DNA from 2 places in the Rhizobium sp. NPDC092011 genome. Region 1 is predicted to be linked to the other one. Evidence: predicted binding sites of a transcription regulator. Region 1 holds the regulator's gene; the other holds the start of a gene.
The links. Region 1 encodes LexA, which represses DNA repair genes until DNA is damaged. Its sites were predicted from a motif close to TGTTCNNNNTGTGTTCNG; they were not measured.
Positions count from the first base shown of each region.

Region 2: a site for LexA is predicted at 6,304-6,321, ahead of ACIQJ2_RS28100 (2'-5' RNA ligase family protein). Genes of this name have one in related genera too.

Region 1 covers NZ_JBIVSO010000002.1:1,235,757-1,251,010, reverse strand. The annotation lists gene bamA (outer membrane protein assembly factor BamA) at 1-2,314, shown strand, start outside; gene lpxD (UDP-3-O-(3-hydroxymyristoyl)glucosamine N-acyltransferase) at 2,366-3,433, shown strand; gene fabZ (3-hydroxyacyl-ACP dehydratase FabZ) at 3,426-3,899, shown strand; gene lpxA (acyl-ACP--UDP-N-acetylglucosamine O-acyltransferase) at 3,896-4,711, shown strand; gene ACIQJ2_RS14415 (LpxI family protein) at 4,713-5,594, shown strand; gene lpxB (lipid-A-disaccharide synthase) at 5,591-6,772, shown strand; gene gltA (citrate synthase) at 6,801-8,090, opposite strand; gene ACIQJ2_RS14400 (ComEC/Rec2 family competence protein) at 8,372-10,831, shown strand; gene lexA (transcriptional repressor LexA) at 10,812-11,534, opposite strand; gene ACIQJ2_RS14390 (VOC family protein) at 11,954-12,841, shown strand; gene kdsA (3-deoxy-8-phosphooctulonate synthase) at 12,838-13,677, shown strand; gene eno (phosphopyruvate hydratase) at 13,826-15,100, shown strand.
Region 2 covers NZ_JBIVSO010000009.1:201,651-216,904, reverse strand. The annotation lists gene ACIQJ2_RS28155 (oleate hydratase) at 1-230, shown strand, start outside; gene mug (G/U mismatch-specific DNA glycosylase) at 227-781, shown strand; gene ACIQJ2_RS28145 (alpha/beta hydrolase) at 826-1,782, opposite strand; gene ACIQJ2_RS28140 (NADPH-dependent FMN reductase) at 1,932-2,486, opposite strand; gene ACIQJ2_RS28135 (MarR family winged helix-turn-helix transcriptional regulator) at 2,546-3,028, shown strand; gene ACIQJ2_RS28130 (DUF6622 family protein) at 3,035-3,571, opposite strand; gene ACIQJ2_RS28125 (TetR/AcrR family transcriptional regulator) at 3,626-4,240, shown strand; gene ACIQJ2_RS28120 (DUF4180 domain-containing protein) at 4,376-4,744, shown strand; gene ACIQJ2_RS28115 (GNAT family N-acetyltransferase) at 4,763-5,314, shown strand; gene ACIQJ2_RS28110 (methylated-DNA--[protein]-cysteine S-methyltransferase) at 5,342-5,905, opposite strand; gene ACIQJ2_RS28105 (hypothetical protein) at 6,045-6,182, opposite strand; gene ACIQJ2_RS28100 (2'-5' RNA ligase family protein) at 6,400-7,017, shown strand; gene ACIQJ2_RS28095 (SulP family inorganic anion transporter) at 7,027-8,667, opposite strand; gene ACIQJ2_RS28090 (LysR family transcriptional regulator) at 8,857-9,771, opposite strand; gene ACIQJ2_RS28085 (quinone oxidoreductase family protein) at 9,830-10,804, shown strand; gene ACIQJ2_RS28080 (MFS transporter) at 11,064-12,245, shown strand; gene ACIQJ2_RS28075 (succinylglutamate desuccinylase/aspartoacylase family protein) at 12,345-13,406, shown strand; gene ACIQJ2_RS28070 (hypothetical protein) at 13,412-13,564, opposite strand; gene ACIQJ2_RS28065 (MarR family winged helix-turn-helix transcriptional regulator) at 13,696-14,217, opposite strand; gene ACIQJ2_RS28060 (ArsC family reductase) at 14,370-14,726, shown strand; gene ybaK (Cys-tRNA(Pro) deacylase) at 14,735-15,208, shown strand.

The DNA.
Region 1 (15,254 bases):
CGCAGTGTCGGCGGTAGCGCTGTCTGCTGGTGTTGTTGCGTCGGGCGCTGGTGTTATCACCCTTGCCTCTGCCTCAGTCGCGGAAGCCGCTGTGATTCAGCGGGTCGATGTTCGTGGTGCGGAACGCATCGGGGCAACGGCTGTCCGTGATAATATCACGATCAAGCCCGGCAAGAGCTTCTCTCCCGGGGACATCGATGCATCGGTGAAGCAGCTTTATGCCACCGGATATTTCTCCGATGTCCACATCAGCGTTTCGGGCAGCACCTTGGTCATCTCGGTCAAGGAAAACCAGCTCATCAACGCTGTGGTCTTCAACGGCAACCGCAAGATCAAGGACGACAAGCTTCAGGGCATCGTCCAGACCCATGCTGCCGGTCCGTATAACGAAGCCACCGTTCAGGCCGATATCAAGACCATCAAGGATGCCTACGCGTCCATCGGTCGTAACGACGTGCAGGTGACGACGCAGACCGCCCAGGTCGCGCAAGGTCGCCTCAACGTCGCCTTCGTCATCAATGAAGGCGATCGCACGAAAATCGATAAGATCAATTTCTCGGGAAATCAGGCTTACAGCAGCGGTCGCCTTGCTTCTGTCATCAGCACGAAGAAGAGCAACTTCCTGTCGTTCCTGACCCGTAAGGACGTCTACAGCCCTGAGCGCCAGCAGGCCGACCAGGATACGCTGCGTCAGTTCTACTACAATCACGGTTATGCCGACTTCCGCATCGTCAGCGCCGATGCGACGCTGAACGAGCAGAACAACGAATACACGCTGAACTTCAACGTCGACGAAGGTCCGCGCTATACCTACGGCGATATCAATGTCGTTTCGACGGTCGATGGCGTTAATGCCGACGAACTGAAGGGGCTTGTCATTACCCAGAAGGGTTCTGTCTATAGCGCCAAGGACATCCAGACCTCGATCGAGAACATTTCCAAGCGAGTGGCTTCGGCCGGCTATCCGTTTGCCCGCATCACGCCGCGCGGCAACCGCGATCTGACCGGTCACACGATCGGTATCGAATATCTGGTCGACCAGGGCGAGCGGGCCTATGTCGAGCGTATCGAAATCCGCGGCAACACTCGTACGCGCGATTACGTTATCCGTCGTGAGTTCGACCTCAACGAAGGCGATGCTTTCAACCAGGAAATGATCACGCGCGCTAAGCGCCGTCTCGATGCTCTCGGTTACTTCACCAAGGTGGATATCTCGACGGCACAGGGCAGCGCTCCGGATCGTGTTGTCGTGATCGTCAACGTCGAAGATCAGCCTACTGGCTCGTTCGGTATCGGCGCCGGCTACGCCGTCGGCAACAACGGCGGTCTGCTGCTTGAAGCTTCGGTCGAAGAAAAGAACTTCCTCGGTCGCGGTCAGTATATCCGTATCGCCGCAGGTGCCGGTACGGAAGGCAATCGTACCTATAACATCTCGTTCACCGAGCCCTACTTCCTCGGCTATCGTCTGGCTGCTGGTTTCGATATCTTCAAGAACCAGACGTCGAGCGACGATTACTACGACTATTCGGAAGAAGGCTTCTCGCTGCGCGTCACCGCGCCGATCACCGAGAATCTGGCGACGACCCTGCGTTACAACTACAAGCGCCTGACATACGATGGCACGAACGATTGGCAGAACAATCTTTCGGCTCCGTATATCAACCTTGTTGAGAACGGTCCCTGGACCCAGTCGACGGTTTCGCAGACCTTTACCTACAACACGCTGGACGATCAGAATCTGCCGCGTGAAGGTCTCATCGCCAAGTTCACGCATGAATTTGCAGGCCTCGGCGGCGACTCGAACTTCTACAAGCTGAGCGGTAAGGCTCGTTACTATCAGATGATCAGTGATGAGGCCGATATCATCGGCTCGTTCACGGTTGGTGCCGGTTACGTCTTGCCGACCGATGGCAAGCTGAACGTCTTCGATCAGTTCACCCTCGGTGGTCGTGAAGTCCGCGGCTTCGAGAATGCTGGTATCGGTCCTCGTGTGGGTAACAACAATAACAACCCGCTCGGTGGCACGACGTACTTTACCGCTTCGGCTGAAGCGAGCATGCCGATGCCGGGCGTTCCGCAGGATATCGGTCTGCGTATCGCTGCCTTCGCAGACGCGGGTACGCTCTACGGTAACAAGACGAATTCCTTCGGCGATGCGGTTTTCAACGACAGCTCGCTCCGAGCTTCGCTTGGTGCTGGTCTGATTTGGTCGTCACCGTTCGGTGTCATCCGTGTTGACTACGCTGTGCCGGTTCTCAAGCAAGATTACGACCAGGTTCAGAATTTCCGGTTTGGCATCGCCAACCAGTTCTGATATCGGCAGTCCAGAACTGCGGGCTTGAACACCGTTCTGGAGCTGGTGCTTATGGAACATACTGGTTTTTTCCCGCCCCATGGTGGCGTCAACTTAAAACAGTTGGCTGAATACCTTGGGGCGGAACTTGATGATACGGCCTCTGCGGAGGTCGTCGTCAGGTCTATCGCTCCTGTCCACCGGGCAGGTGAAGGCGATGTTTGCTACATTATTTCCCGGAAGAGTCGTTCCGAACTGGAGACTTGCAAGGCTTCGGCTATCATTTGCCTGCCTGCCTTGCGGTCCTTTGTTCCCGATCATGTCCCGGTCATTCTGTCGAAGCGGCCGCATACGGATTTTGCGCTCGTTGGCGCATTGCTTCATCCGCAGGCCATGCGGCCCATCGCATTCACATCGAATTCCACTGGAATTTCACCGGCTGCGGTCATTGACCCGACGGCAAGGCTCGAGGCGAATATCGGCGTAGAGCCCGGCGCAGTCATCGGCGCGGGCGCCGAAATCGGTGAGGGGACCTATATCGGCGCCAACGCTCTTATCGGGCCTGGCGTGAAGATCGGTCGCAATTGCAGCATCGGCGGTGGCGCTAGCGTGCTTTGCGCCTATCTCGGAAACGGGGTCATCATCCACAATGGCGCGAGGATCGGCCAGGACGGCTTCGGCTATGCGCCGGGACCACGTGGCATGATCAAGATCGTGCAGATCGGCCGGGTGATCATTCAGGACAATGTCGAGATCGGCGCCAATACGACGATCGATCGCGGCACCATGGATGACACCGTGATCGGCGAGGGCACCAAGATCGATAACCAGGTTCAGATCGGACATAACGTTCGCATCGGCCGCCATTGTGCTATCGTCAGCCAGGTCGGTATCGCTGGCAGCACGGTGATCGGCGATGGTGTGCAGATCGGCGGGCAGGCTGGCCTGAATGGTCACATCCACATCGGCGACGGCGTGCAGATCGGTGCCAAGAGCGGTGTTATGAACAGTATTCCAGCGGGCGAGCGCTATGCGGGTCTTCCCGCGCGGCCGTTGTGGGATTTTCTAAGGGAATCGGCGGAGATCGCTAAGCGGTCAGGAGCCAGGGATAAAAAGGACGGGAGTGCGGAGCATGACTGAGGAAGCAAAGACGTCGTTGTCGTCGGCCGATGTTCTGGAAATAATGAAGCTGTTGCCGCATCGTTATCCTTTCCTGATGGTCGACAAGATCATTGAGATCGACAGCGACAATTCTGCGATCGGCATCAAGAATGTTACGGCCAACGAGCCTCAGTTCACGGGACATTTCCCGGAAACGCCAATTATGCCGGGCGTTCTGCTCATCGAAGGCATGGCTCAGACGGCCGGGGCAATCTGTGCGAAGAAAGACGGCATCGGCGGAAACCTCGTCTACTTCATGACGATCGACAATGCCCGTTTCCGCAAGCCGGTTGTTCCGGGTGATCGTGTCGAATTCCATGTCGTCAAGCTGAAGCAGCGCGGCACGATCTGGAAATTCCATTGCGATGCCAAGGTCGACGGCAACTTGGTTGCCGAGGCGGATATCGGGGCCATGATCGTGCGGAAGGATCAGAACCAGGCATGAGCAGCATCGCAAAAAGCGCGCGCATCCATAAGCTCGCGGTCGTTGAGGATGGTGCCGTCGTTGGTGAGAATGTCGTGGTCGGACCCTTCTGCCACGTTGGCCCCAAGGTCGTGCTGCATGACGATGTGCAGCTGCTGACCCATGCCGTTGTGACCGGTCGCACGACCATCGGCAAGGGAACGAAGATATTTCCAATGGCCGTCGTTGGTGGCGATCCGCAGAGTGTTCATCACGGCGGCGAAGAGACGACGCTGGATGTCGGCGAGAATTGCACGATCCGTGAAGGCGTGACGATCAACACCGGTACGGCCGACTTCGGCGGCAAGACGATTGTCGGCAACAACAACCTGTTCCTGGCCAATTCGCATGTGGCGCACGATTGCCGCGTCGGCAACAACGTCATTCTGTCGAACAATGTCATGTTGGCGGGACATGTGATTGTCGAAGATCGGGTCATCTTCGGTGGCGGCTGCGCCGTGCATCAATTTAGCCGCATCGGCCGGCAGGCTTTTATCGGCGGCCTTTCCGCCGCAAGCTACGATGTCATTCCCTATGGCATGCTGAATGGAAACCCTGGCGTGCTTTCCGGGCTGAATATTGTCGGTATGACGCGAGCAGGCATCGAACGTGCCGTCATTCACCAGGTTCGACGCGCCTACAAGAGCATCTTCGAAGGTGAGCGCTCGATCCGGGACAACGCGGCAGCCATCCGTGACGAGTATGCCGATTGCAAGGAAGTGATGGAGATCCTCGATTTCATCGCAGCCGATAGTGATCGCGCGCTGTCGTCCCCCAATCGCGGCAAGAGCTGACGTGGGTTCGGCCGGCCAAAGCGGCAGAGGCAGGCTGGCGATCATCGCAGGCAGCGGTTTTTTGCCTGTTTATGTCGCTGACGCCGCCCGTCAGGCCGGTGAAGACCCGGTGATCATCGCCTTGACCAACGAGGCGGATCGGGATTGGTCCAGCTTCGATCACGCCAATCTCGGCGTCGGCAATTTTGCCGGACTCGAATCAACGTTTCGCCGCTACGGTGTCGATCGCGTTGTGATGTCAGGCGGCGTGGCACGTCGCCCTGCATGGCGAGAGGTGCATCCCACTTGGCGCGTCATCAAGGAACTGCCTTCCACAATAAGAACCCTTCTGTCCGGCGGTGACAACGCAGTCCTGCAGATGGTTATCCGCCTGATCGAAGCGGGTGGCGTTCGGGTTGTCGGTGCGCATGAAATCGCGCCGGATCTCTTGGCGACCACCGGTCCCCTCGGGCGGCTTTCCCCCTCGGATGAGGATCTGCGCGATATAGCCCAAGGCGCGAAGGCTGCCGACGCGCTCGGGCTTCTGGATGTCGGGCAGGGAGCGGTCAGCGTCGGCGGTCGCGTCGTCGCACTCGAGGGCGCCGAAGGCACCGACAAGATGATCGAACGGGTCGCAGAATTGCGTGCGGAAGGCCGCATATCGACACGCCGCCGTGGTGTGCTGGTCAAGCTATGCAAGCCGCAACAGGATGTTCGCGCCGATCTGCCGTCGATCGGCGTATCCACCGTGCATAACGCCAGGAAAGCCGGTCTGGCCGGTGTTGCGGTGGAGGCCGGCAGAGCTTTGGTGCTCGACCGCGAGGCGGTGATTGCAGCCGCGGACGAGGCCGGCATTTTCGTCTGCGGCATCGATCGAGGCTTGAGCGCGGAGGGCTTCTTTTGAATGCGGTGCCCTTGAAACTGGCCGTCGTGGCTGGCGAGGTTTCCGGCGACCTGCTGGGCGGCGACCTCGTTGCCTCGCTGAAGCGGCGATATGGCGGACCGGTGGAACTCATCGGTGTCGGTGGCGAGGCGCTGGAAGCCCAGGGGCTGCAGTCCCTGTTCGATTATTCTGAACTCTCCATCATGGGGTTCATCCAGGTCATCAAGCGGCTGCCAAAATTGCTGGCCCGCATCCGGCAGACCGCCGAGGCGATTATCACTGCAAAGCCTGACGTGCTTCTGATCATCGATAGCCCCGATTTCACCCATCGCGTCGCCAAGCGCGTGCGCAAGGCTCTGCCCAATCTGCCCGTTGTCAACTATGTCTGCCCCAGTGTCTGGGCGTGGAAGGAGTACCGCGCGCAGAAGATGCTCGCCTATGTCGATCATGTTCTGGCCGTGCTGCCGTTCGAGCCGGAAGCAATGCAGCGACTGGGCGGCCCGGCGACGACCTATGTCGGCCATCGACTGACTGCCGACGCAGATCTGTTGGAGACACGCAGCCGACGCGCAATACGCGATGCGAATGCAGGAAGTGGCCCGAAAACCGTGCTTCTGTTGCCCGGCTCTCGGGGCTCCGAGATCCGGCAGCTTCTGCCGGTTTTTGAGCGGGCTACCGAAGAGCTTAGCCGGAGAAACGATAAGGTCCGCTATCTGCTGCCGACCGTGCCGAAACAAGAAGCTCTGGTGCGGTCGCTGCTTGAAAGCTGGAGCACCAAGCCGGAAATTCTTGTCGGCCAGCGTGCAAAGTGGGAGGCATTCGCTTTGGCGGATGCCGCGATGGCTGCGTCGGGGACGGTGATTCTGGAACTAGGCCTGGCGGGCGTTCCTGTCGTCTCGACGTACAAGACGGAGTGGCTCGCCAGGTTCGTGATGGCGCGCATCAAGGTTTGGACGGCGGCTCTACCCAATCTCATTGCCGACTACGCCGTCCTGCCCGAGCTCATCAATGACGTCTTGCGGCCCGGCTTGCTTGCCCGATACATGGAGCGCCTCTCGACGGACACTCCCGAGCTGGCGGCGATGCTGGCCGGTTACGATCTGGTCTGGCAGCGTATGCAAACGGAGGAGCCGCCCGGCGACAAGGCGGCCGCAATCGTCCTCGAAGTTTTATCCAACAAAAAAGCCGGTCATTTCTGACCGGCTTTTTTAATGTCATTTCCGAAACTTAGCGCTTGGAAACCGGAACATACTCGCGCAGCGGCGCGCCGGTGTAGAGCTGGCGCGGACGACCGATGCGCTGATGCGGATCCTCGATCATTTCGTTCCACTGAGCGATCCAGCCGACGGTGCGGGCGAGAGCGAACAGCACGGTGAACATGGTCGTGGGGAAGCCGAGAGCCTTCAGCGTGATGCCGGAGTAGAAGTCGACGTTCGGGTAGAGCTTCTTCTCGATGAAGTATTCATCGGTCAGTGCGATACGCTCCAGCTCGATCGCGATGTCGAGCAACGGATCGTCCTTGATGCCGAGTTCGCCGAGAACTTCGTGCGCCGTCTTCTGCATGATCTTGGCGCGCGGGTCGTAATTCTTGTAAACGCGGTGACCGAAGCCCATCAGACGGAACGGATCGTTCTTGTCCTTGGCGCGGGCGATGAATTCCGGAATGCGGTCGACGGTGCCGATTTCGCTGAGCATGTTGAGCGCAGCTTCGTTGGCGCCACCATGGGCAGGACCCCAGAGGCAGGCGATGCCCGCAGCGATACAGGCGAACGGATTGGCGCCAGACGAACCCGCCAGACGAACCGTCGAGGTCGATGCATTCTGCTCGTGGTCGGCATGCAGGATGAAGATGCGGTCCATGGCGCGCGCCAGCACCGGATTGACCACATACTCTTCGCAAGGAACGGCAAAGCACATGCGCAGGAAGTTCGATGCGTAGTCGAGATCGTTCTTCGGATAAACGAACGGCTGACCGATATGGTACTTGTAGGCCATGGCGGCGAGCGTCGGCATCTTGGCGATCATGCGCAGGCTAGCGACCATGCGCTGATGCGGATCCGTGATGTCGGTCGAGTCGTGGTAGAAGGCCGAAAGGGCGCCGACACAGCCGCACATGACGGCCATCGGATGCGCGTCGCGGCGGAAACCGGTGAAGAAGCGCGACATCTGCTCATGCACCATGGTGTGGTGTACGACGCGATGATCGAAGTCCTTCTTCTGCGCGGCGGTCGGCAGTTCGCCGTAAAGGAGCAGGTAGCAGACTTCGAGGAAATCGCCGTGTTCGGCCAGCTGGTCGATCGGATAGCCGCGATGCAGCAGAACGCCTTCGTCGCCATCAATATAGGTGATGCTGGACTCGCACGACGCGGTCGAGGTGAAACCAGGATCGTAGGTGAAAGTGGAGGTGTTCTTATAAAGGGCACCAATATCAATGACACTTGGGCCGATGGTTCCGGTTTTGACCGGCAGGTCTACCGTCTTCTCACCCCAAGTTAGTTTCGCGCTTTGTTCCGTCATGCTGATCCTCCAAGATTTGGCGGGATTGACGCCATAAAAAGCGCCAAAAGGTTAAGCGACTACCGACTAGCTATATGATCCAGAGCCTAATGCCAAGTTATCCTAGTGCCAAATTGTGCATCGCAGTATCAACTTTTGGGCACTGCACTAGGCGCATGGGTCATACCACGCACCGCGGATAGATCTATTTCGTCGCAAACATGCCGATTTTGGTTGAAATCACCTAGCGGTGACGGCAAAAATCGCGCGAAAGCTGTGGTTTCGCGCGGGGCAGGCGGTGAATGCCTAATTTGGAGGCACCGGAGCAGCAAGAGGATGGCCGGGACCTTGTTCTGCCTTCGCGGCAACGCCATGCCATTGCCACAATCATCCCGCGCATCAATGCTGGACAACGGGAGCGCACGCAAGATCAGGCATCCCTGGCGGCGCGGATTTATCTCGCCCTCAACCATATGCGAGCCGTTGTTGGACGGCTTGTCGAAGAAGAGGCGGTGCATGGCCGCGCCATTCTCCTCACTCCGATCTATATGGGTGTCGGAGCGATTTTCTGGTTTAGAGTGGATAGCGATCCACCTCCGCAGACGGTTTTAACCGCATGTCTGCTTCTCACAGGCGGTTTTCTTTTCAAGCCGGAGGCGGGCCGGCTGCTGCGGCATCTGCTTTTCGCCGGCATGCTCATGAGTCTCGGCATGGCGCTTGCGCAGTGGGAAAGCTGGCGTGCCTCGACAGTCATGCTCGATTCGGCCGTAACGACGACCGTTACCGGTCGGGTCGAAAGGCGAGAGACCTATGACAATGGACGCTGGCGTTACGTCGTCAAGATCGACGCGACGGAGAAACCGTCTATTCACAGGCCGCCGGAGCGGGTCACCATCTTCGTGCGCAAACAGGCAGAGCCATTCACCCTTGGGGATCGCATTCAGGTCAGAGCCCGACTGACGCCACCGGCTGGGCCAGCTCTGCCGCGCCTCAACGATTTCGCGTTCAGTTCCTACTTCAATGGCATCGGCGCGAATGGCTTTGCCTATGGCACTCCGACACTATTATCTCCGTCTGGTGATGAAGCCGAAAGCTCGTTGCTGGACAGAGCGGACATCTGGCTCGCCGGCCTTCGCAACAGCATAGGCGACAGGATCAGAAGGACTTTGCCTGGTGACACGGGCGCCTTCGCGGCAGCACTTGTCACCGATGAGAGACGGGCGCTCTTGGACGAGGCGACGGAGGCGCTGAGAACGGCAGGTCTGACGCATATCATTGCCATTTCCGGCCTGAACATGGCCCTCTCTGCCGGCATCTTTTACATCGGCTTGCGTTATCTGTTCAGCCTGTTTCCAGGCTTGGCGCAGGCATGGCCGACCAAGAAGATTGCCGCATTCGGCGCATTGGTCACGGTAACGGCCTACTACCTCATATCCGGCTTCGGCGTATCGGCCGAACGAGCCTTCATCATGATGGCGATCATGCTGGTCGCAGTTCTCTTCGACCGGCCATCGATCAGCCTTCGAAACGTGGCACTCTCGGCGATCGTCATCCTTGTTCTATCGCCGTCGCAAGTGCTCGGGCCAAGTTTCCAGATGTCCTACGCCGCGACACTGGCGCTGGTGTCCGGTTATACGCTCTGGAAACGGCGGCAGCATCGCGAAAACATAATTTCAAGGTCGAGATTGCTGAGCCCGGTGCTGTTCGTTTCGCGCTTCTTCGGCGGCATAGTGTCGACATCCTTCATCGGTGGTGCGTCAACCGCCATTTTTTCCATAGAGCATTTTCACCGTTTGGCGACATACGGGCTGGCCGCAAATCTTGCCGCGATGCCGATCGTCTCTTTCATCGTCATGCCGTTTGGCATGGCCGCGATGCTGCTGATGCCTTTCGGCCTCGATGGGCCGCTCTGGAAAGTCACCGGAGAGGGACTGGAGATCGTCATTCTTGTCGCGAAGACGGTCGCTGGTTGGGGTGGCGATATTACCTTCGGGCGGCAACCGGCTTGGTTGATGCCGACTTTCATCGCCGGCTTTCTGGCCATGAGTGTGTTGCGAACCAAGCTGCGCCATCTTGGCTTTCTGCTGTTGCTCCTCACGGTCGGGGTAGCAGCACTTGGTTCCGGCGTACCCAAGCCTGATTTGATGATCTCCGAGGATGGCGTTTTGGTCGCGCTAAGGCAGGACGACATACTGGCAACAAATCGGGAAAGGCCGCAGGCTTTCATTTTCGAGCAATGGCAGAAAGCGATGGTTGCGGCCGACCACCAGCCACCGACCGTTCTTCCGGCCGATAGCCGGCTTCCTCAGGTCACCAAGAAGGAACGCCGCCGCCGGCTGAATGCCGACGAACAGAAAGCGGTTCGCAATGCAATGGAGGAGGCTCTCGATCGGACGATGCAGGGAAGTTTCGCGTGCCAGAAAGGTGCGTGGTGCGTGGCGATGCTTGAGAATGGCACCATATTGGTGACCATCGAAAACGCTGCCTATTTGCCGCCGGCCTGCGACACGGCGAATATCGTCGTGACGCCTATACGCCTGCGTCTCGACCGGTGTCGTTCGGGTGCTTTGCTCTATACCGGCGCCACACTGCGGCGAACCGGATCGGTGGAGATGGATCTGAGTGGCGATAAGCCGATCGTGTCTACTGCGTTCGAAAATCCACAGCGCCCCTGGACGCGGCATCGAACCTATGATTGGCGCACAGGTACATTCGGTGCGCCAATCGAGCCGAAGTCACCGGTTAGTGATAGCGGCGAATAAGCCCGACGAGCTTGCCCTGTACCTTGACGCGATCCGGGCCGAAGATGCGCGTCTCATAGGCCGGGTTAGCCGCCTCAAGGGCAATGGAGGCACCCTTCCGGCGGAAGCGCTTCAAAGTTGCCTCTTCGTCGTCGACGAGAGCAACCACGATGTCGCCCGGGTTGGCGGTTGTCGAATTGCGGATGATGACGGTGTCGCCATCGAATATTCCGGCATCGATCATCGAATCGCCTCGGACTTCCAAGGCATAGTGGTCACCTGCGCCAAGCATGTCGGCGGGAACGGTAATATCGTGGGTGTTGTTCTGGATAGCCGAGATCGGCACGCCAGCTGCGATACGACCCATTACAGGTACAGACACCGAACTGCTGTGATCGTCATTCGCCACTTTCGGCGGCGGAGGCGGAGCGACCGGCTGAGGTTTACCAAGGCTGCCTTCAATAACGCTCGGCGAGAAGCCGCGGCGCTGCTGCAGGCTGGGATTATAGGCATCCGGCAGCTTGATGACTTCGAGAGCTCTGGCTCTATTTGGCAACCTGCGGATGAAACCGCGTTCTTCCAACGCGGTAATCAGACGATGGATGCCGGATTTGGATGCCAGATCCAATGCATCCTTCATCTCGTCGAAAGATGGCGGAACGCCAGACTCTTTCATGCGTTCGTGAATGAAGAGAAGCAGTTCCTGCTGCTTGCGCGTCAACATCGTTTTGGAACCCCAGAATCAAGAAATAGTCGTGAAACAAATCCAGAACGGACACTATATGTTCCATATGTGTTCCGCAAGTACTTAAATTTCGGTAAAGTCGCGCTCGATCAATTAAAGAATTATCATTCTCGAATGGATCCATCGGCAGACCCGCGGGACGGTGCGCAATCGAGCTCATTGATAAATATGGAAGAATAGAACGAATCTGCTTTTCAACCGCGGCTTTCTAAGCTGTCTGTGCGCGGTTCCCGTAGGGGCGATATCGGACAGGGTGAGCCGGCTACGGAGGAGAATCAGCAGTCACGTTTACGAGATCGCTGTCCGAGTGTGCTGCGCTTTTGGCGAGCCTTTCGTTGCCGTCTTGAAATAGCCGATGGATGGGCGCAAATCTGCTCCGTTCGGAAATAGGAGAAGCCATGACTTCGTCGCCGCATCCGCTGGATCATCTCGTTCTGCCGACCGTCAACATTGCTCTGGCGCGCGAACGCCTCGGCAAACTCGGCTTCACGGTTGCTCCAGATGCACGCCATCCTTTCGGCACCGAGAATGCCTGCGTCTTCTTCTCCGACAAGACCTACCTGGAGCCTCTGGGCGTGGCCTCGCAGGAGCAATGCGAAGCGAGCATCGCTGACGGCAACGTCTTTGTCGCACGCGATCAGGCCTATCGGTTTCGCGTCGGGGACGATGGTTTTTCGGCAGTGGTCTTCGGCACGGATGACGCGGTTGCTGATGATGAGCGGCTGCGGGGTGCCACAATCTCGGCGGGGCCGATGCTTGATTTTTCGCGACCCATGAAGATGCCGGATGGAACGGAAACGACGGCCGGTTTTCGCCTCGCTTTTGCTGCAGATTTGCGTGCGCCGGATTTTCTGGCGTTCTGCTGTCAGCGCATCAATCCGTTAGCGGCCGACCGCACCATGCTCGAACGCCATGAAAACGGCGTCACCGGCATTGCGCGGGTGGCCATGTCGACGAACAGACCGGCTGCATTCCGGAGCTTTTTCGAGGATGTTCTCGACAGGCCCAGAATATCGGAGCATTCCTTCGGCCTGACGATTAAGGCCGCCAATGCCGATCTGGAGCTTTTAACGCCGGAAGGCATCGAGGCGTTTTACGATTTGCGCGTGAGTGACCATGATCCGGGTCTGCGGGCGCGGGCAATCCTTTTCAAAACGCGCGATCTTTCCGTGACATCGTCGCATTTCGCTGCTAACGGCGTCACATACACGCGAAAGAACAATCGTATTTTGGCGCGGCTGGCACCCGAACAGGGCGCGTTGTTCGCCTTCGAGGAGATAGCATGAGCACGAATTCCGAAGTGATTGTCGGTGAGGGAGCCTCCAAGGTCCTGTTCTCAAACACCGCCAAGCTCTCGCTGATTGCCGGCCCCTGCCAGATGGAAAGCCGCGACCATGCCTTCATGATCGCAGGCGTTCTGAAGGAACTTTGCGACAAGCTCGGCCTCGGCCTCGTCTATAAATCCTCCTACGACAAGGCGAACCGCACCTCGCTCTCCGGCAAGCGCGGTATCGGCCTTGAAAAGTCCATGGAAGTGTTCGCCGATCTGAAAAAGGAATACGGGTTTCCTGTTCTGACTGATATCCACACCGAAGAGCAATGCTCCGTCGTCGCCAAGACGGTCGATATCCTGCAGATTCCGGCCTTCCTGTCGCGCCAGACCGATCTCCTCGTCGCCGCTGCCAAGACCGGCCGTGTCATCAACGTCAAGAAGGGCCAGTTTCTGGCGCCGTGGGACATGAAGAACGTTCTTGCCAAGCTCAACGACAGCGGCAATCCGAACATTCTCCTTTGCGAGCGCGGCGCCTCCTTCGGCTACAACACGCTCGTCTCCGACATGCGCTCTCTACCGATCATGGCGGCGATGGGTGCGCCTGTCATCTTTGACGCCACCCATTCCGTGCAGCAGCCCGGAGGGCAGGGTGGCTCCAGCGGAGGCGATCGCCGATTCGTCGAGACGCTGGCGCGTGCGGCCGTGGCTGTCGGTGTAGCCGGCGTCTTCCTCGAAACGCACGAGGATCCGGACAATGCGCCGTCAGATGGCCCGAACATGGTCTATCTGAAGGATATGCCGCGGCTTCTCGAGAAGTTGCTGGCCTTCGACGCCATCGCCAAGGCTTGAAAAACACAGGCATTCAACAGGCTGACATGAATTTGCGCTAGGCGGCCTGTAGGAGTGTAAAATCAAGGCGCGGTTCCGCATTGTAATTTCCGCGCCTTCGATTATGACGATTTAAATCGATTTATAAACCAGCGAGCAGGAAGCTATCATGACCGCAATCACCGACATTATCGCCCGCGAGATTCTCGACAGCCGTGGCAATCCGACTGTCGAAGTCGATGTCTACCTCGAAGATGGCAGCATGGGCCGCGCGGCGGTTCCGTCGGGCGCTTCGACCGGCGCACATGAAGCCGTCGAGCTTCGTGATGGTGGCAAGCGCTACCATGGCAAGGGTGTCGAAAAGGCTGTCGAAGCCGTCAACTCGGAAATCTTCGATGCCATCGGCGGCATGGACGCTGAAAACCAGATCCAGCTCGACAACATCATGATCGAGCTCGACGGCACGCCGAACAAGTCGCGCCTCGGCGCCAACGCCATCCTCGGCGTTTCGCTTGCCGTTGCCAAGGCCGCTGCCCAGAGCGCTAACCTGCCGCTCTATCGCTACGTCGGCGGCGCCCACGCTCGCCTGCTGCCGGTTCCGATGATGAACATCATCAACGGCGGCGCCCATGCCGATAACCCGATCGACTTCCAGGAATTCATGATCCTGCCGGTTGGCGCCGAATCCATCCGCGACGCCGTTCGCATCGGTTCGGAAATCTTCCATGTCCTCAAGAAGGAATTGGCAGCGCAGGGCCACAACACGAACGTCGGCGATGAAGGCGGTTTCGCGCCGGGCCTCTCGAGCGCCCCGGCAGCGCTCGATTTCATCATGAAGTCGATCGAAAAGGCCGGCTACAAGCCGGGTGAAGAAGTTGCTCTCGGCCTCGACTGCGCTTCGACCGAATTCTTCAAGGACGGCAAGTACGTGCTCGAAGGCGAAGGCCGGACGCTGGAATCCGGCGCGATGGCAGAATACCTCGCTCAACTCGCAGCTCAGTATCCGATCATTTCGATCGAAGACGGCATGGCCGAAGACGACTGGGAAGGCTGGAAGACGCTCACCGACCTGATCGGCAAGAAGACCCAGCTCGTCGGCGACGACCTTTTCGTCACCAACTCTGCTCGTCTGCGCGACGGTATCCGCATGGGCGTTGCCAACTCGATCCTGGTCAAGGTCAACCAGATCGGCTCGCTCACGGAGACACTCGACGCCGTCGAAACCGCGCATAAGGCCAACTACACGGCCGTCATGTCGCACCGTTCGGGCGAAACGGAAGACTCCACGATCGCCGATCTCGCCGTTGCCACCAACTGCGGCCAGATCAAGACCGGCTCGCTGTCGCGCTCCGACCGTCTTGCCAAGTACAACCAGCTTATCCGCATCGAGGAAGCGCTTGGCCCGCAGGCGAAGTATGCAGGCCGCTCCATCCTGCGCGGTTGATGCCTGATTGGCGGCATCTCGCAGATCCGCAAATCGCGTGTTGTGTTGAAATCGAACCGCGCCCCAGGGCGCGGTTTTTTGTTGGCTGGCGTAGTTAGAGTCAACGGACGGTTAATCTCTGCCGGTTAATTTAGCGCTAGGTGTTTGATTTGAT
Region 2 (15,254 bases), on a different contig from region 1:
CGCTCAACAACGACGAGCCCTTTCCGGGCGAACGCCTGCTTCATCGGCTGCTGGACAAGACCTACTTCTCGCATATCCTGCCGCCGCTGCCGGATCAGGAAACAACGCTGCGTGAGAAAGCCGAAGCGGAACTAGCCGAACTCTTCGGCGCAGGCGGACAAACGGTCGGCCGGGTCATCGGCTGGCTCGAGAAGATCAGGGAAAATCTGGTGTCGCGCAGCAAACGATGAATGAGCCGATAGACAACGCGGAACCGACAAACGGGCTGGCGGAAATTCTGGCGCCTCGTCTGTCGGTGATTTTCTGCGGATTGAACCCTGCGCTTTCGGCGCAGCGGGACGGCCATAATTTTTCCAACCGCAGCAACCGCTTCTGGCGGGTGCTGCATCTTGCCGGCTTCACCCCTCGCCTGCTGCGGGCTGAGGAAGAGCTGGAGATGCTGGAATATGGTCTCGGCCTGACATCGGCGGTCTCCCGCCCGACGAAGAGCGCGAGCGAGCTGAAAAAGAGCGATTACGTTGCCGCCGCCCCTGTGCTGGAAGACAAGATCCGAAAGCTTGCTCCGGCCAATCTGGCATTTCTGGGCAAGGCGGCTTACGCCGCAATCAGCCTTCGGACCGATGTCGACTGGGGCAAGCAACCAGAGGCATTTGCCGGCACCTCGATCTGGGTGCTCCCCAACCCGAGCGGCCTCAATCGCGCTTTCGATCTGGTGACACTGACGCAGCATTATCGCGAACTGAAGTTGGCGATCGAACGCGATAAGTCTGTCGTCACATAGTTGCCGCTTCCGGACCAGCGCATGGCCAAGCCAGATGGCGGCGATCAGTTGCCTTTCTGCGGCTCAAGCACGCCGATCGTATGCAGCCACCGCTCCACCAGCATCGGCCATTGGCCAATGGGAAGGTCGGCCTTGCGAAGACCGAAGGCGTGGCCACCCTGCGCGTACAGGTGCATTTCCGTCGAGACACCGGCTTTCTGCAGGGCGATGTAGTAGGCCAGCGACTGCTCGATGCCGTCGACATCGTCGTTCTCTGCCTGCACCAGAAAGGTTGGCGGAGTGTCGGGCCTGACGCGGATGTCCGGACGCAGCCTCATATCCGCCTCGTTGCGATTGTCGCGGTCCTCGTCCTCGTGCATCCATAAATGGCCGGGGTAAAGGGCAATGGCGAAATCCGGCCGACTGCTCAGCCTGTCCGCGTCATCGACCGGCGCATATGTTCGTTCAGCGAAATGCGTGCTGACGGCGGCGACAAGATGTCCGCCAGCCGAAAAGCCGATGACGCCGATCCTATGGGGATCGACATGCCACTGCTCGGCGTTTTGGCGCACCAGCGCCAGCGTGCGCTGGGCATCCTGCAGGGCCGTTTCCACCTTGGGATAATGGCGATGCCCTTTCTCCCATGTCGGTCCCGAGCGAGGAACCCGATACTTCAACAGCACGCAGGTGATGCCGCGCGAGGTCAGCCAATCGCAGATCTCCGTGCCCTCTATGCCCATGGCCAGAACCTTGTAACCACCGCCAGGAAACACGACCACAGCTGCACCGGTGTTGGCACCTTCAGGGGCATAAACGGTCATCGTCGGTCGGCTGACATCGCTGACCGTCGCCCCATCCGTGCCAACGGATTCGGGCTTGGCGTCAGGCACGGCATTCGGCACGGCCCCGGGCCAGATCGGCACCTGGACATGACCTGCCGAAGGCTGCCAGACCGCCGAGTGCGCTTGGGAAGCGGCACCAAAGAGCAGGAGAAAGGAAAGTGCGAATGTCGATTTCTGCATGGCGCGATTTGCCTCGCTACGAGCATCGATTCCTGGTGCCGAACAAAGGCAGCTCACCTTTGGTGGCGATCGATTGCAGCTTTCTCATGACCCCAGGGAGCCTCGCCGTAGCGACCGATCGGAGAAATGGAAGCGGTAGGGTTACAGGGTCAGCCTTGGCCCATCTCTTCAAAAGCCTGCTCGAGCATCGCGCGACCCTCGGCGAATTCCGCAGCCGGGTCCAGCTCACCGGCATTCGCCTCGATGAGGGTGCGCGGCAGGGTGAAACCCGGCATGATTTCGAGCGGCCTCATCTTCAGTCCGGTCAGCACCTGATGAAGCTGTGCCGCACATTTATTGCCGCCGTGACCGCCATAGGTAACGATCATCGCCGGTTTGCCCGCCCATTCCCGATAGAGGTGATCGAGCGCATTCTTCAATACGGCCGGATACCCCCAATTGTATTGCGGGCTGACGAAGACGACAGCGTCACCGCTGGCGATCTTTTCGCTCCAGGCCTTGGTGAGACCGGTGCGATAGTCTCCCGTCGCCGGGATGCTCGGCTCGCTGTCCATCGGCAGAGGCCAGTCGCGGAGGTCGACGATCTCGAACTCAGCAGGCAGGATTTTGCGTCCGACCGCTGTCACCCACTCGGCCACGACAGGGCATATGCGGTTCGGCCTGACGCTGCCGACAATGACGAGAATTCTGGATGGCATAGGCATGGCGCCCTCGCTATTTATGTGCATAATACACTTAATTTGAAAAGGCAGGATCTGTAAAGGTGCAAAATACACATATTCTCGATGAGCTGGCCGGCGGCCTGCTCGATATCGTCAATTTCCTGAATGCTCCGCAGCGCGACGAGGCCCTGCTACGGGCGGCCGGCGTCGAGCTCGATCGCGCCTTGTTTCCTCTGCTCGCACGCCTTGGGATGCAAGGGCCGCTTGGTGTCGCCGAACTCGCGGAGCAGGTCGGTCGGGACTATACGACAGTCAGCCGCCAGTTGGCTCGGCTTGACAGTCTCGGCCTACTGACCCGCAACCCCGATACCGAAGACAGGCGCCGGTCGATCGCCGAGATTACCGAAGAAGGCAACGCTCGCTTCAATGCCGTGCGCGAAGCGCGCAGGCGTGCCCTGACGCAGGTTCTCGCTGACTGGACGGATGAGGATCGGCAGTCGCTCACACGGCTTGTGCGCCGGTTCGCCGATGGGCTCGGCAAACTGCCGCTGACGCAAGGTGACAGGGAGCGTGGTTCAGCCTGAGGCGCCCTATCCCGCCTGATCGACAGGGTCGGCGGGAACATTCATGTAGCGCGAAAAAAGATGCAGGTTTCGGCCGAGGGACATGCCGATGAAGCCAGCCCAGATCGCGGCTGCAAACGGCCGCACGGCGGGCGCAGCGAACCATGCTGCATGAGTTTCCGCTGCCGCATGCAGCAGGAATTCGAACGCGAAGGTCGCCAGGATAATCACGAGCATCATGATGTCGCCGGGCAAGGAAAGCGATCCTCTCTCTCTGTCGATCCCGATCTTCCAGGCTCTGACATGGTGCCAGCCGATCGCCATGCCGACACATAGACCCAAGGCTGCCGAGAGCAGATCGAATATGTCCGGTTGCGAGAAAAGCCCCTCAAAGCCGCGAAGACCGAGTATGGCCATAAGGATTGGCATGATCACAAGGCGCTCAACCCGAATCGTGCGCGGCAGACACCGCGAGACCCCCATCCAGAGCAGCAAGAGAAACAGGCAATAGACATAGGCCGGGATATGAGACATCGCCGAAACTCCGTAACGGCAGGATTGCAGTCGAAAGAGAATTAGCCGATAATCTTAACGCCGTAAAGATGTGAGACAAAAGCATTGACGACGAGAGAAGCCGGCACTCCGGCACGCTATCATCATGGAGATCTGCGAAATGCCCTTCTTGAGGCAGGCCGTGCCCTGCTTGAAGAGGGAGGACCAACCGCGCTCGGCATCCGGGAGATCGCGCGCCGTGTTGGCGTTTCCGCGCCGGCGGCCTATCATCACTTTTCCGGACTGGATGACATCGCCGTGGCGCTGGCCGAGCGAGGCTTTGGGGAGCTCGCAGCACGCCTGCAAGCGGCGCCGAGCAACGCAAAGGGCCAGCTCGCACCAGCGGGGATGGCCTATGTTGCCTTTGCGCGCGACAATCCCGGCCTCTATCGGCTGATGTTCGGCGAGGGGTTCAAAGGGGCTTTTTCGGCCCATGATCGGATACGTGCGTTGCGTTCCGATGCTTACGAAGTGCTCAAGACGGGACTCTCGAGGCGTCTTCCCACCAAGGAGATCGGCACGGCCGCACTCTTCCTCTGGTCGCTGACACATGGCCTTGCGCTGCTGATGATCGATGGACAATTCGATCCCGGCGCCGATCCTGAAGCGCTCGTGGCCGCCGTGCTGCGGCTATCCGGCAAAGGCCTTCCGACCTCGGCTGAACGGACGGATCCTGCCTGAATCCCCTCTAGCAACGATAAGCAGAGCGCGATGTCGTCCGAAGACCGCCCATACTTTTCAGCATCACGCTCTGGCGATAAGAGACAAGAATAGCGACATATCTTCCAACAGAAAGCGAAGTCGAACAGCATGCATATGGTCAAGAATTTATCCGGCTACAAAGTCATCATTGGTGATGAAAACGGGCCATTGCTGGCCAGCGAGCGAGATGTGAACGACTGGCTTAGTGCTGCGTGGGACGCCGAGGCGAGCATGATCGCCGTTCCCGTATCGCGACTGAGCGACGAATTCTTCCGGCTCTCGACCCGCATCGCCGGCGGAATCATCCAGAAATTCGTCAATTATCGCTGCCAGCTTGCCGTCATCGGCGATATCTCACGATGGGTCGCCGACAGCGATGCGCTGCGGGATTTCGTCTACGAAGCGAACAAGGGGCGCGAAGTCTGGTTCCTGCCGAGCGAAAATGCTCTGACCGAACGACTGCGGCAGAATTCCCAAAAGTAGACCCGAAGAGCGACCCACATGAAACCGACGACATCCCCTCCCCGGCTGGAAACCGAACGCCTCCTGCTCACTGGGCATACGGTCGATGATTTCGGCCCTCTTGCGGCGATGTGGAGCGACCCGCTGGTCGTGAAGCACATCTTCGGCAATCTGGTATCGACGCCGAGAGAATCGTGGATGCGGATGTTGTCGTATCATGGACTCTGGCCGCTTCTTGGCCATGGCTACTGGGCCATCCGCGAGAAATCTTCCGGCCGTTATGTCGGAGATCTGGGCTTTGCCGATTTTCACCGGGTCATGGAGCCGTCGATCCGCAGTATTCCCGAGGCCGGTTGGGCGATGGCAGCATGGGCCCATGGCAAGGGATTTGCCACCGAAGCGCTGAGCGCTGCCACCACATGGCTGGATGAGCAACCGCACTTCGAGCGGAGCGTCTGTCTGATCTCGCCTGACAACACGGCCTCGATCCGCGTTGCCGAAAAGGCAGGGTACTGCGACCCGAAGCCTGTCCGTCTCAACGACAAGGACACAATGCTGTTCTCACGCCTCCGCCGAATGGCGCAGAACTAGGCTCGGCGTCATTCTCCGGACTTCGATTTAGAATCCCAACGACTGCTGGACCGGCTTCGGTGGTGCCAGCTGAACGCCCTCAAGCTCCAGCATGCGGGCCTTGGAATTCGAGCCGCCCGGGGCGGAGAAGCCGCCGATCTTGCCGCCTGCGGCCAAAACGCGATGGCAGGGTATGATCAATGCGACCGGGTTCTTCGCCATGGCCTGGCCGACATCGCGCGCCGCTTCCGGTCCCGCGCCGAGCTGCTTGGCAAGCGTGCCATAGGTGGTCGTATGGCCCCAGGTCACCTGCCGGGCAGCATCGTAAATCCGCTTGAAGAACTCATCCTGTTCGCCGAGGTCGAGCGTGACACCAGAGAAATCAATCTCCTCGCCTGAGAAATAGCGCTTCACCTGCACCACCACCTGCTCGATGTCGGAGGTCGGAGTTCCCGGCTGCGCATTCGGCAGGCGGCGCAGAAGCAGACGTTCGGTCGCGCTGGCGTCCTTTGTCGGCAGCTGAAAACGCAACACGCCAACATCGTTCCAAGCGATGCCGCAGAAGCCGCCAGCGGTTTCGAAAATCAGATAATGCTGTGATGCCTCGTTCATGACGAAAAGCTCCTGTGTTTCCACTTGTCATGAAAATCGTCCTCAGGCGCTTCGAATTCAACCCGATTCTTGCGAAGAACCGGAATTGCCACCGTTTTGACAGCGATGGGGCGAGGCTCAGGCAACGGCAATACTGAAATCAATATCCGCCGCCGGTCGGAGGAGCGCTCAGCGTCATACCGCCGCCGGAATTGTGATCGCCCGAGGTAGAGCAAGACGCGGCACCAAGGCCGATGAGAACGAGGAAGAGGACCGTAAAGACAGATCTGGTGCACATGATTGTCATTCCCTGTTGCTGACGATGGGCACGAGGGCCCGAACTTGGGATGAACAGATCAGATGGGCTTTTTATTCGATCATATTTTGAGAGCGGCAGATAGCCTACTCAGGAATCACAATGTTCATGATTTGTTCTTGATTCAATAATCGCCTGATCCTATTATGGGGCGTTTGGAACAGGAGGAGGCAAAGCGCCGATGCTTTGAAGCAAGCCCATGAAGAACAAGAACCAGCTCTCACTCTATCTCAGCGGCGGATCGTCCAGCCGAACACCACTGCCGGCCGATCAAGGACCGGTCAGCGAACTCTATTTTGCAATTCTTCCCGATCCGGAGATCGCTGCGCAAAGCCATAAGCTTGCAAGTAATTTCTATCGACAACACCGGTTTTTCGCAAAGCCTAGAAGACCTGATCTTTTCCATGTGACTCTTTATGAGATCGGATCGTTTCGTAACCTGCCCGAAGAAACGGTTTTTGCGGCGATGGAAGCGGCATCAAGGGTCAGAAGGCGACGCTGTTCCGTGAATTTCGATCGGGCTGTCAGCTTCGGCAATGGCGACAATCGCCCTCTCGTTCTTTGGAACGAGAATGGAAATGCCGAGCTCAAGGCAATCTATGAGGAGTTGGTCTATTCCATGCGGCTCACTGGCATTACACCTGCCAAGGAAAAGCGGGTCGAACCGCATATGACGCTGCTCTATCGAGGCCGAGTGGTTCCCGACATTATGCTCGATGAACCTGTGATCTGGACACCCAAGGACTTCGTCCTCATCAACAGCCTGCAGGGCCAGTCAATCCACGAGCATCTTTGCTACTGGACTTTGCACGACTGAGCGCCGCTTTCAGGCGTTCACCGGGTTCGCCGCTCCCTTCACCGCCGCCACGGCATCATCGACGCTAAAGCTGCAGCGATTGGCGACGTCGGTAACTCCGGCGACGGTCATGAGATCGCGGACGCGGTCATGCACGCGGGCGAACTGCAAGCGGATGCCGGCGCGGCGCATGGCGCCATCGAATTCCATCAGGGCATCCATCGCAGTGCTATCGAGATCGAAGCTCTCCTCCAGGCTGAGGACGACGGCGCGCAGCCCTGTATCGCTGTGGCTGCGCAATAGAATCTCACCGAAGATCGTGTCGGCATTGCCGAAAAACAGCGTCTCGCCGGGGCGCCAGACCGCGATACCAGGCATCTCGGACGCGTCGTCGTGACGGCTGACATCAACGAAATTATGGCTGTCGCCAAGCCGTCCCAGACGGGCGACATAGGGCGACGCCAGACGATGCATCATGGCGGCAAGCGAGAGCGCGATGGCCAGCAACATGCCGTTGAGCACGCCAAAGATCAGCACACCGATCGCAGCCCCGAGCGCCACGTAGAAATCGCGATGCAGGCGGCGCAGGCGCAGAATTGGGCTCGGATCGAGCGCATGGGTCAGTGCGGCGATGACGACGGCCGCTAGCACCGGCTCCGGCAGGAGAGCTACCAGCGGACCGGCACACGCAATCAGGATGGCAAGGCCGATGGCGGCAAATACGGTGGTTGCGCGCGTCTTCGCGCCGGCCGCCTCGCTGGCGAAGCCGGCGGAAAAGCCCGCCCCGACCGGCATGCCTTGGACGAGCGCACTGGCAATGTTGGCGGCGCCCAGCGCGCCGAGCTCGCGATTGACCTCCAGCGTCTCGCCATAACGCAGCGCCAATGCCCGCATGGTGCCCCAGGATTCGGCAAACAGGATCAACACGAGAGGCACTGTAAACTGCACCAGTCGCGAATAGGACGTCCAGCCGGCATCGGGCAGCGACGGCCATTGCGGCAGGATCTCTATGGCGCCGACCAGCTTGACGCCATGCGCCTCGAGGCCGAACAGGTATGAAGCGAAAATACCCGCGACAAGCACAAGGAAGGCACCCGGAATGCCCGGCATACGTTTGAGCATGAGCAATGCCGCGAGCGCCACGACGCCAACGGTAACGCTGATCGGGTTCCATTGCAGGATCGCACCGAACAATGCGGCCGCATAGGTGAAGATATTGGAGCCCTGCACGGGAACGCCAACCAGGATCGGCAGCTGGTGGAGAATGATTGTTATCGCCAGTCCCAGCGCGAAACCCCGCAGAACCGGCCGCGAGATGAAACCAGTGATGCCGCCGAGGCGCAGCAACGCGGCAACGACGAACAGGGCGCCGGCAAGTGCTACGGCGACGGTAGCAAGGGCCATCTTGACCGTGGCGTCACCGGGCACGACCGCCAACGTCGCGGCAAGAATGGCGGCGGAAGAAGATGTGGGAGAGATGATCGCGAAACGGCTGCGGCCGAATATGGCATAGACCAGACATCCGGCGATGCCGGCGAGAATGGCACGATGCGGCGGCAACCCGGCAATGCCGGCATAGGCCACCGCTTCCGGCAGCATCAATCCGGCAACCGATATGCCCGCGACCAGATCTGCCCTGTCCACCATGAACCAACTGCCCAGCTTCGTCATCGATCACCGACCATTAGAGCGTCGTGCTTCTTTTCAGAAGCACAAAGACGCTCTAACCCTTTGAATCTACGCATCGGGCTCTCCGAAAATCGGAACCGATTTTCGGGCCGATGTTGTAGGAGGCTCATCCGATTATCGATAGAGATTCGCCGGCAAGCTGCAACAGGAAAATAAGGCCCAGACCTCGTCCTACGCGGCTCCCTCTGCGCTGTCGCGCGATGGACAGCTCTTGCCGATGGTGTCGGTAACAAAATCCATCACGGCGCGGATCGCCGGAGAGCGGCGAAGATCGGGGTAAGTGACGAGCCACAAATCGCGCGTGGGCGACTGGATCGCGACCGGCAGGCGCACCAATCCTGCCTCGCCATCGCCCAGAAAGGCCGGAAGGGCAACGACACCAAGACCTGCACGCGCGGCCTCCAGCTGACCGAAGACATCGGTCGCACGAAACACGATCGGGCGCCCTTCCAAGAGACTGCGCAGCCAGGTCTGCTGCGTCAAATGCTCCATCGCCGAATCATAGCCGATGAAGGCCCAGTCCTTCTCGGGCATTTGCGCCACTGTGGGTATGGCATAGAGGCCGAAACGCATGACGCCGATGCGCCGCACAAGAAGATCGCTTTCCTCCGGGCGCGTCATGCGCACGGCTATATCGGCCTCACCATAATTGAGCGCCGCGCGGCGGGTGACGCCGGCAATGGTCAAGGTGATATCCGGATGCTCGGCGCGAAATAACGCTGCCTTCGGCGCAAGAAGATGGGCCGCGATCGAAGGCGGCGCGCTGACCTTGACGGCCGCTGAGAGACCGGCGACGGCGCTCTTCGAATAGCGCCTGATAGCCTCGACATTTTCTTCCATGCCGGAGACGAGCTCGGCAATGGCGCGGCCATCAGCCGTCAGCGGCGACGTGCGCGGCCGCCGATCGATCAGACGGAGATCGAGAGAGCGTTCCAATGCGGCAATGCGCCGGCCGACGGTTGCATGATCCACGCCCAGTTCGCGCGCCGCCGCCGAGAGCGAGCCCGTTCGCGCCAGGGCGGCGAAATGAAGGAGGTCCTGCCAGTCGATCATCGGTGCATTATTGCACAGATGCGGTGAGTTCATACCGAATTTATTCAGACCGGAGTTTGTGGTCAAAGATCTCGGGAAAGGAGACTTCTCAATGCCCCTAGCGATTGCCGTTACCGGCCCCGGAGGACCCGAGGCCATGAAAGCCGTTGATCTCCCAGCAACAGACCCCGGCCCCGGCCAGGCAAGAATCCGCCAGAGCATATCCGGCGTCAACTTCGTCGACATCTACGTGCGCTCCGGCCTTTATCCGCTGCCGCCCGGCCAGAGCGTCCTCGGCTTCGAGGGTGCGGGCGTTGTCGAAGCGCTCGGTGCCGACGTCGACGGGCTGAAGGTCGGCGATCGCGTCGCCTACATCGGCCATCCGCTCGGGAGCTATGCCGAGGTGCGCACGCTTTCCGCGGCACGGCTCGTAAAGCTGCCCGAAGGCGTCAGCGAACGGGTGGCCGGCAGCACGATGCTGCGCGGGCTTACCGCCCATATGGTGCTGCAAAAGGTCTACCCGGTCAAAGCGGGCGAATGGGTGCTGGTTCATGCCGGCGCAGGCGGTCTCGGCCAGCTCGTTACGCGCCTTGCCAAGCGGATCGGCGCCAACGTCATCGCCACGGTCGGATCGGAAGCCAAGGCAGGCTTTGCCTATGAGGCCGGTGCCGACATCGTTCTTCTGCACACATCCGAAGATTGGGTGGAGGAAACCCGCCGCATCGCTGATCGTCGCGGCGTCCATCTGGCCGTCGACGGGATCGGCGGAACGATGCTGTCGCAGACGCTTGCCGCCGTGCGCCCCTTCGGCATGGTGGCCAGCCTCGGCCAGGCCGCCGGCCCCATACCGCCGATCGAAATAGAGGAACTGACGGCGCCACGCGCCATCGCCCTGTCGCGACCCAGCGTCCTAACCTACGCCAACGACCCGGAGCTTTATCGCCAGGGCACCGCGGCCCTGATGGAGCATCTGCGGACCGGATTGATCAACCCGATCGGCGCCGAATACGAGCTGAAGGACGCGGCCCGGGCACATGCGGATCTCGAAGCAGGCCGCACCACCGCCAGCGTCGTTCTGACAATGTGAAGCTCAGCTGAGCGGGGCTATCAGCCCCGCTCCATGGCTGGATCTTCGGCGCAGCACGCACATTCTCGCCATGCCGTCAATGAACTTTGCTGCAAGGCAGCAATTCGTTGACCCTGCCCGTATTTGCCTGATAGCTGTTATTCATGGCGACGCGCAGCCATTCGGCTATCGCCGCCATCTCTATTCGATTAAGAAATCCCGACCCTTCGTGGCAAACAGTTTGGGCACCTTTCCTACCGGTGCCCGCAGGCGACATCCCGTGAACACTGCCTCCCAGACCATCCGGTCCAACTCGACCCTGGCCCTCGTTTCCATCGTTGCACTGACATTTTTCGGCTATATAGCCATCGGCCTCCCGCTCGCGGTGCTGCCGACCTATGTCGATAGCGGCCTCGGCTTCGGTGTCGTCTGGGCCGGCATTGCCGTCAGCACGCAATATGTGGCGACTATCATCAGTCGCGCGCATGTGGGGCGGCTCTGCGACCAATACGGGCCGCGCCGCTCTGTCCTCCTCGGCTTTCTTGCCTATGGGCTCTCGGGCATCCTGACGATTGCATCGACTTTCACGGTCCACGTCCCGGCAGCGAGCCTTGCCCTTTTGCTTGCGGGACGACTGGCGCTTGGCATCGGTGAAAGCTGGGTCAGCACCGCGGCGATCACCTGGGCGATAGGCCTGATGGGATCGCGCGAGACCGTGCGCATCATCTCATGGAACGGCATCGCCACATATGGCGGCATTGCGCTCGCCGCTCCCTTCGGTGCGTGGCTGCAGGGACAATATGGTTTCGCTTCCATCGGCGCGGTGACGATGATCCTTGCCGTCGCCGGGCTGATGCTGGCACAAACGCGGCCACCCGTGCCTGGCGTGAAGGAAAAGGGCATCGGCACCGGTCAGGTCTTGAGCCGCGTCGCGCCTTTCGGCGTAGCGCTGGCCCTTGCTTCCAGTGGCTTCGGCGTCGTCATGGCCTTTGTCGCCCTGTTTTTCCATAGCCGCGGCTGGGAAGGCGCCTCCTTCGCACTCAGCGCCTTCGGTCTCGCGTTCATGGGCGTTCGTCTCGGCCTTGCGCAAGCCGTTGCCCGGTTCGGCGGCCTGCCACTGGTGCGTATTTCGCTCGTGGTGGAAATGATCGGCCTCGCCGCGCTGGCGCTCGCCCCGTCGCCGACGGTCGCCATCATTGGCGCGGCTCTTGCGGGCGCTGGCTTTGCGCCCGTCTTCCCAGCGCTCGGCAACGAGGCCATGGTGCGCATCCCGCCGCAGAACCGCGGCGTCGCGCTTGGGCTATACTCGATCTTCCTCGACGTCTCGCTCGGCGCTACCGGCCCGATTGCCGGCATCGCTGCCGATCATCTCGGCTATGCCGCTCCCTTCTCTCTTGGGGTCGGCGCAGTGCTCCTCAGCCTCGTCTTGAGCCTCGGTCTGCGCAGGCACGACGGTTCCTGACGACTATCGACACCTCCGCGTCCGGTCTGCAGCAACGGTTGCGGAAGACCGCTTTGGCTTGTTATGGGTCTCCGATCATGAATTGGAGGAACCCGTTACATGGATATCACCGAAATCGTCATTGAAGGCGACACTCCGGGCATTGCATGGCGATTTCCGGTTCTGCATTTCGCCGGCAACAAGGCGGGTGCGCCGAAGATCTATATTCAGGCTGCACTGCATGCCGGAGAGTTGCCGGGAACTGCGCTGGCTCACTTCCTCTGCGCGCGACTACGACAGGCAGAGAGCGAAGGCACCATCCAGAGCGACATCATTGTCGTGCCACACGCCAACCCGATCGGTGCGGCGCAATCGCATTTCGGGGAGATGCAGGGCCGCTTCGACCTCGGTTCCCGCACCAATTTCAACCGCGATTTTCCGCTGATCTCGCTGCGAGACCGCGACCTGCTGATCGAAAACCTCGAGCGCTATCCTTCTGTCGACCGCCTGAAGCGTCAGCTCATCCATATGGCGCTGGGTGCCGATCTGGTGATCGACCTCCATTGCGACGACGAATCCCTGCAATATGCTTATATAGATGAGGCATTCTGGCCCGAGGCTTCAGATCTCGCTGCCGCCTTGCAGATGGATGCCGTGCTGCTTTCGGATGGCGAAAGCTCCGCCTTCGAGGAAGCCGTCAGTTTTGCCTGGAAATACGAAGTGCCGGGCGAAAAGAAGGCCAGGTTGCCGGGCAAGCTTTCGGTCACCGTCGAGTTGCGGGGCACGCGCGATGTCTATCCCGAAATGGCGAAGCAAGATGCCGAAGGCCTTTGGCGCTTCCTTGCCTCCCGCGGCGCGGTGCGCGACGACAGCGTAAATCTCGCTGCCTTTGCCGGGCCAGCAGTGCCGCTCGACAATGTCGAGATGATCCGCGCGCCGCAAGCGGGCACCGTACTTTTCCATCGCAACATCGGCGAACGCATTGCGGAAGGCGACCTGTTGGCGACGATCATCACCGCACCCGGCATGCCGGACGGGACCATCGAGGTCCGCGCGCCGCAAGCCGGCCTCATCGTCACCCGCGTCTCGGATCGGCTCGTGCGTCGGCGCGGCGATCTGATGAAGATCGGCTCCGACAGGCCAAGCTCTGTCGCCCGCAAGCCGGGCACGCTGGAAGACTGACGTGTTTAGCGGCGGTCGATCACCCTGCAACGCAAGGTGAAAGCGATCGCCGCCGCCTCCCGAAGAAGAGTGCCGAGGCGGCGGGCATGATCCGGTGCGCCGGCAAATGCCGCAATCACCCTGCCCGATAGCCGGGCACGCATCGAACGATTTTCCATTGAGATCATGCCTCCGATCGAAACGATGCAGGCGGTGTTCAGAGCATCCAGAAGTAAACTGGGCACCCCCTTAAATATATGTATGCATAGTGCATATATTTAAGGGGTATGTCAAGCCTGCCTCTCCGAGGTTACGACATGAAGGCGATGGGGCAACGATCCTGATCGCAGACACCCTGATCGCAAACGCGGCAAACCACATCCTGATCGTCGCCGAGATCGACCAGAGCCGGCAGCAACTTCTCCACCAGACGGCCGAGCTGTTCGGCTTCTTCAGGCTTGAGCGCTTTGAAAGCGCGCTCGATGACGGCGCGGCGAGCGGTGAGGCTTTTGTCAAACAGTGCCTGGCCGGCCACTGTCAGCTGCAGCGAGCGGGCACGCTTGTCGCCTTCAACACCGCCGGCGCGCAACACGAGATGAGACGCCACGAGTTGATCGACGAGGCGCACGGTGGCCGAATGGGAGAGCGCGATCATTCGGCGCAACGTCTCGATCGTCAGATCCGGCTCGGAGCCGATCTGGATGACGGCGGCAACGGCGCTCGGGCCGAGGCCTGTTTCATCGGCAAAGGCCTTCTCCATCTTGTCCACCAGAGCAAGGCTCATGGCGCCGAAGAGGTTTTCCAGCCGTAATGTTTCCTTGTCCGTCGCCATGCTCACCCGCGCGATAAATATGCACGCTGCATATTTACAGGATTATATGCGGTGACTGCAACGGATGAGAGAACCGCTTCCGCCTCCGGCCGGCTTTCAACCGGCTTTGCTCGCATGCTATGCCCTATCAGACAGCAAGAGACGGATTCGCCATGACGATTACCATTTACGGCATCAAGAACTGCGACACGATGAAGAAGGCCCGGACTTGGCTTGAAAGCCACGGCATCGCCTATGATTTCCACGATTACAGGGCTGTTGGCATCGACCGGGATCACCTGGAGCGCTGGACCAAGGAAGCCGGCTGGGAAATCGTGCTCAATCGCGCGGGGACGACCTTCAAGGCTCTGCCGGAAGCAGATCGCACAGATCTCACAAAGGACAAGGCCATTCAGCTGATGATGGCGCAGCCATCGATGATCAAGCGCCCGGTGCTGGAAGCGGACGGCAAATTGCTCATCGGCTTCAAGCCGGATATTTATGCGGCTGCATTCGGCAAAACCGCCTAGAGGCAAGCATGTCCAAAACCACCCGCGCAACACAAGTGCTGACCCAGGCGAAAGTCGCCTTCACCGTACACGCCTATGACTACGATCCGAATGCGGAGCGCGTCGGTCTGCAGGCGGCAGAGGCGCTCGGCGAAGAGCCGCATCGCGTATTGAAGACGCTGATGGCGGAAGTTGACGGCAAGCCGGTTTGTATCGTCGTGCCCTCCGACCACGAGGTCAGCATGAAGAAGCTTGCCGCGGCCTTCGGCGGCAAGTCGGCCAACATGATGAAGCCTGCCGATGCGGAACGTCTGACGGGATATCATGTCGGTGGCATCAGCCCCTTCGGCCAGAAGAAGATCGTTCCGACGGCGATCGAGGTGCAGGCGATGACCGAGACCTATGTTTATATGAACGGCGGCCAGCGCGGTCTGCAGGTGCGCCTCAGTCCACAGGATGCCTTGACCGCTCTCAAGGCCAAGGCCGCGCCGCTGATTGCCTGACGATCTTCAGGATCGGACAAACCGCCTTCAATTTCGCCGCAAAGCG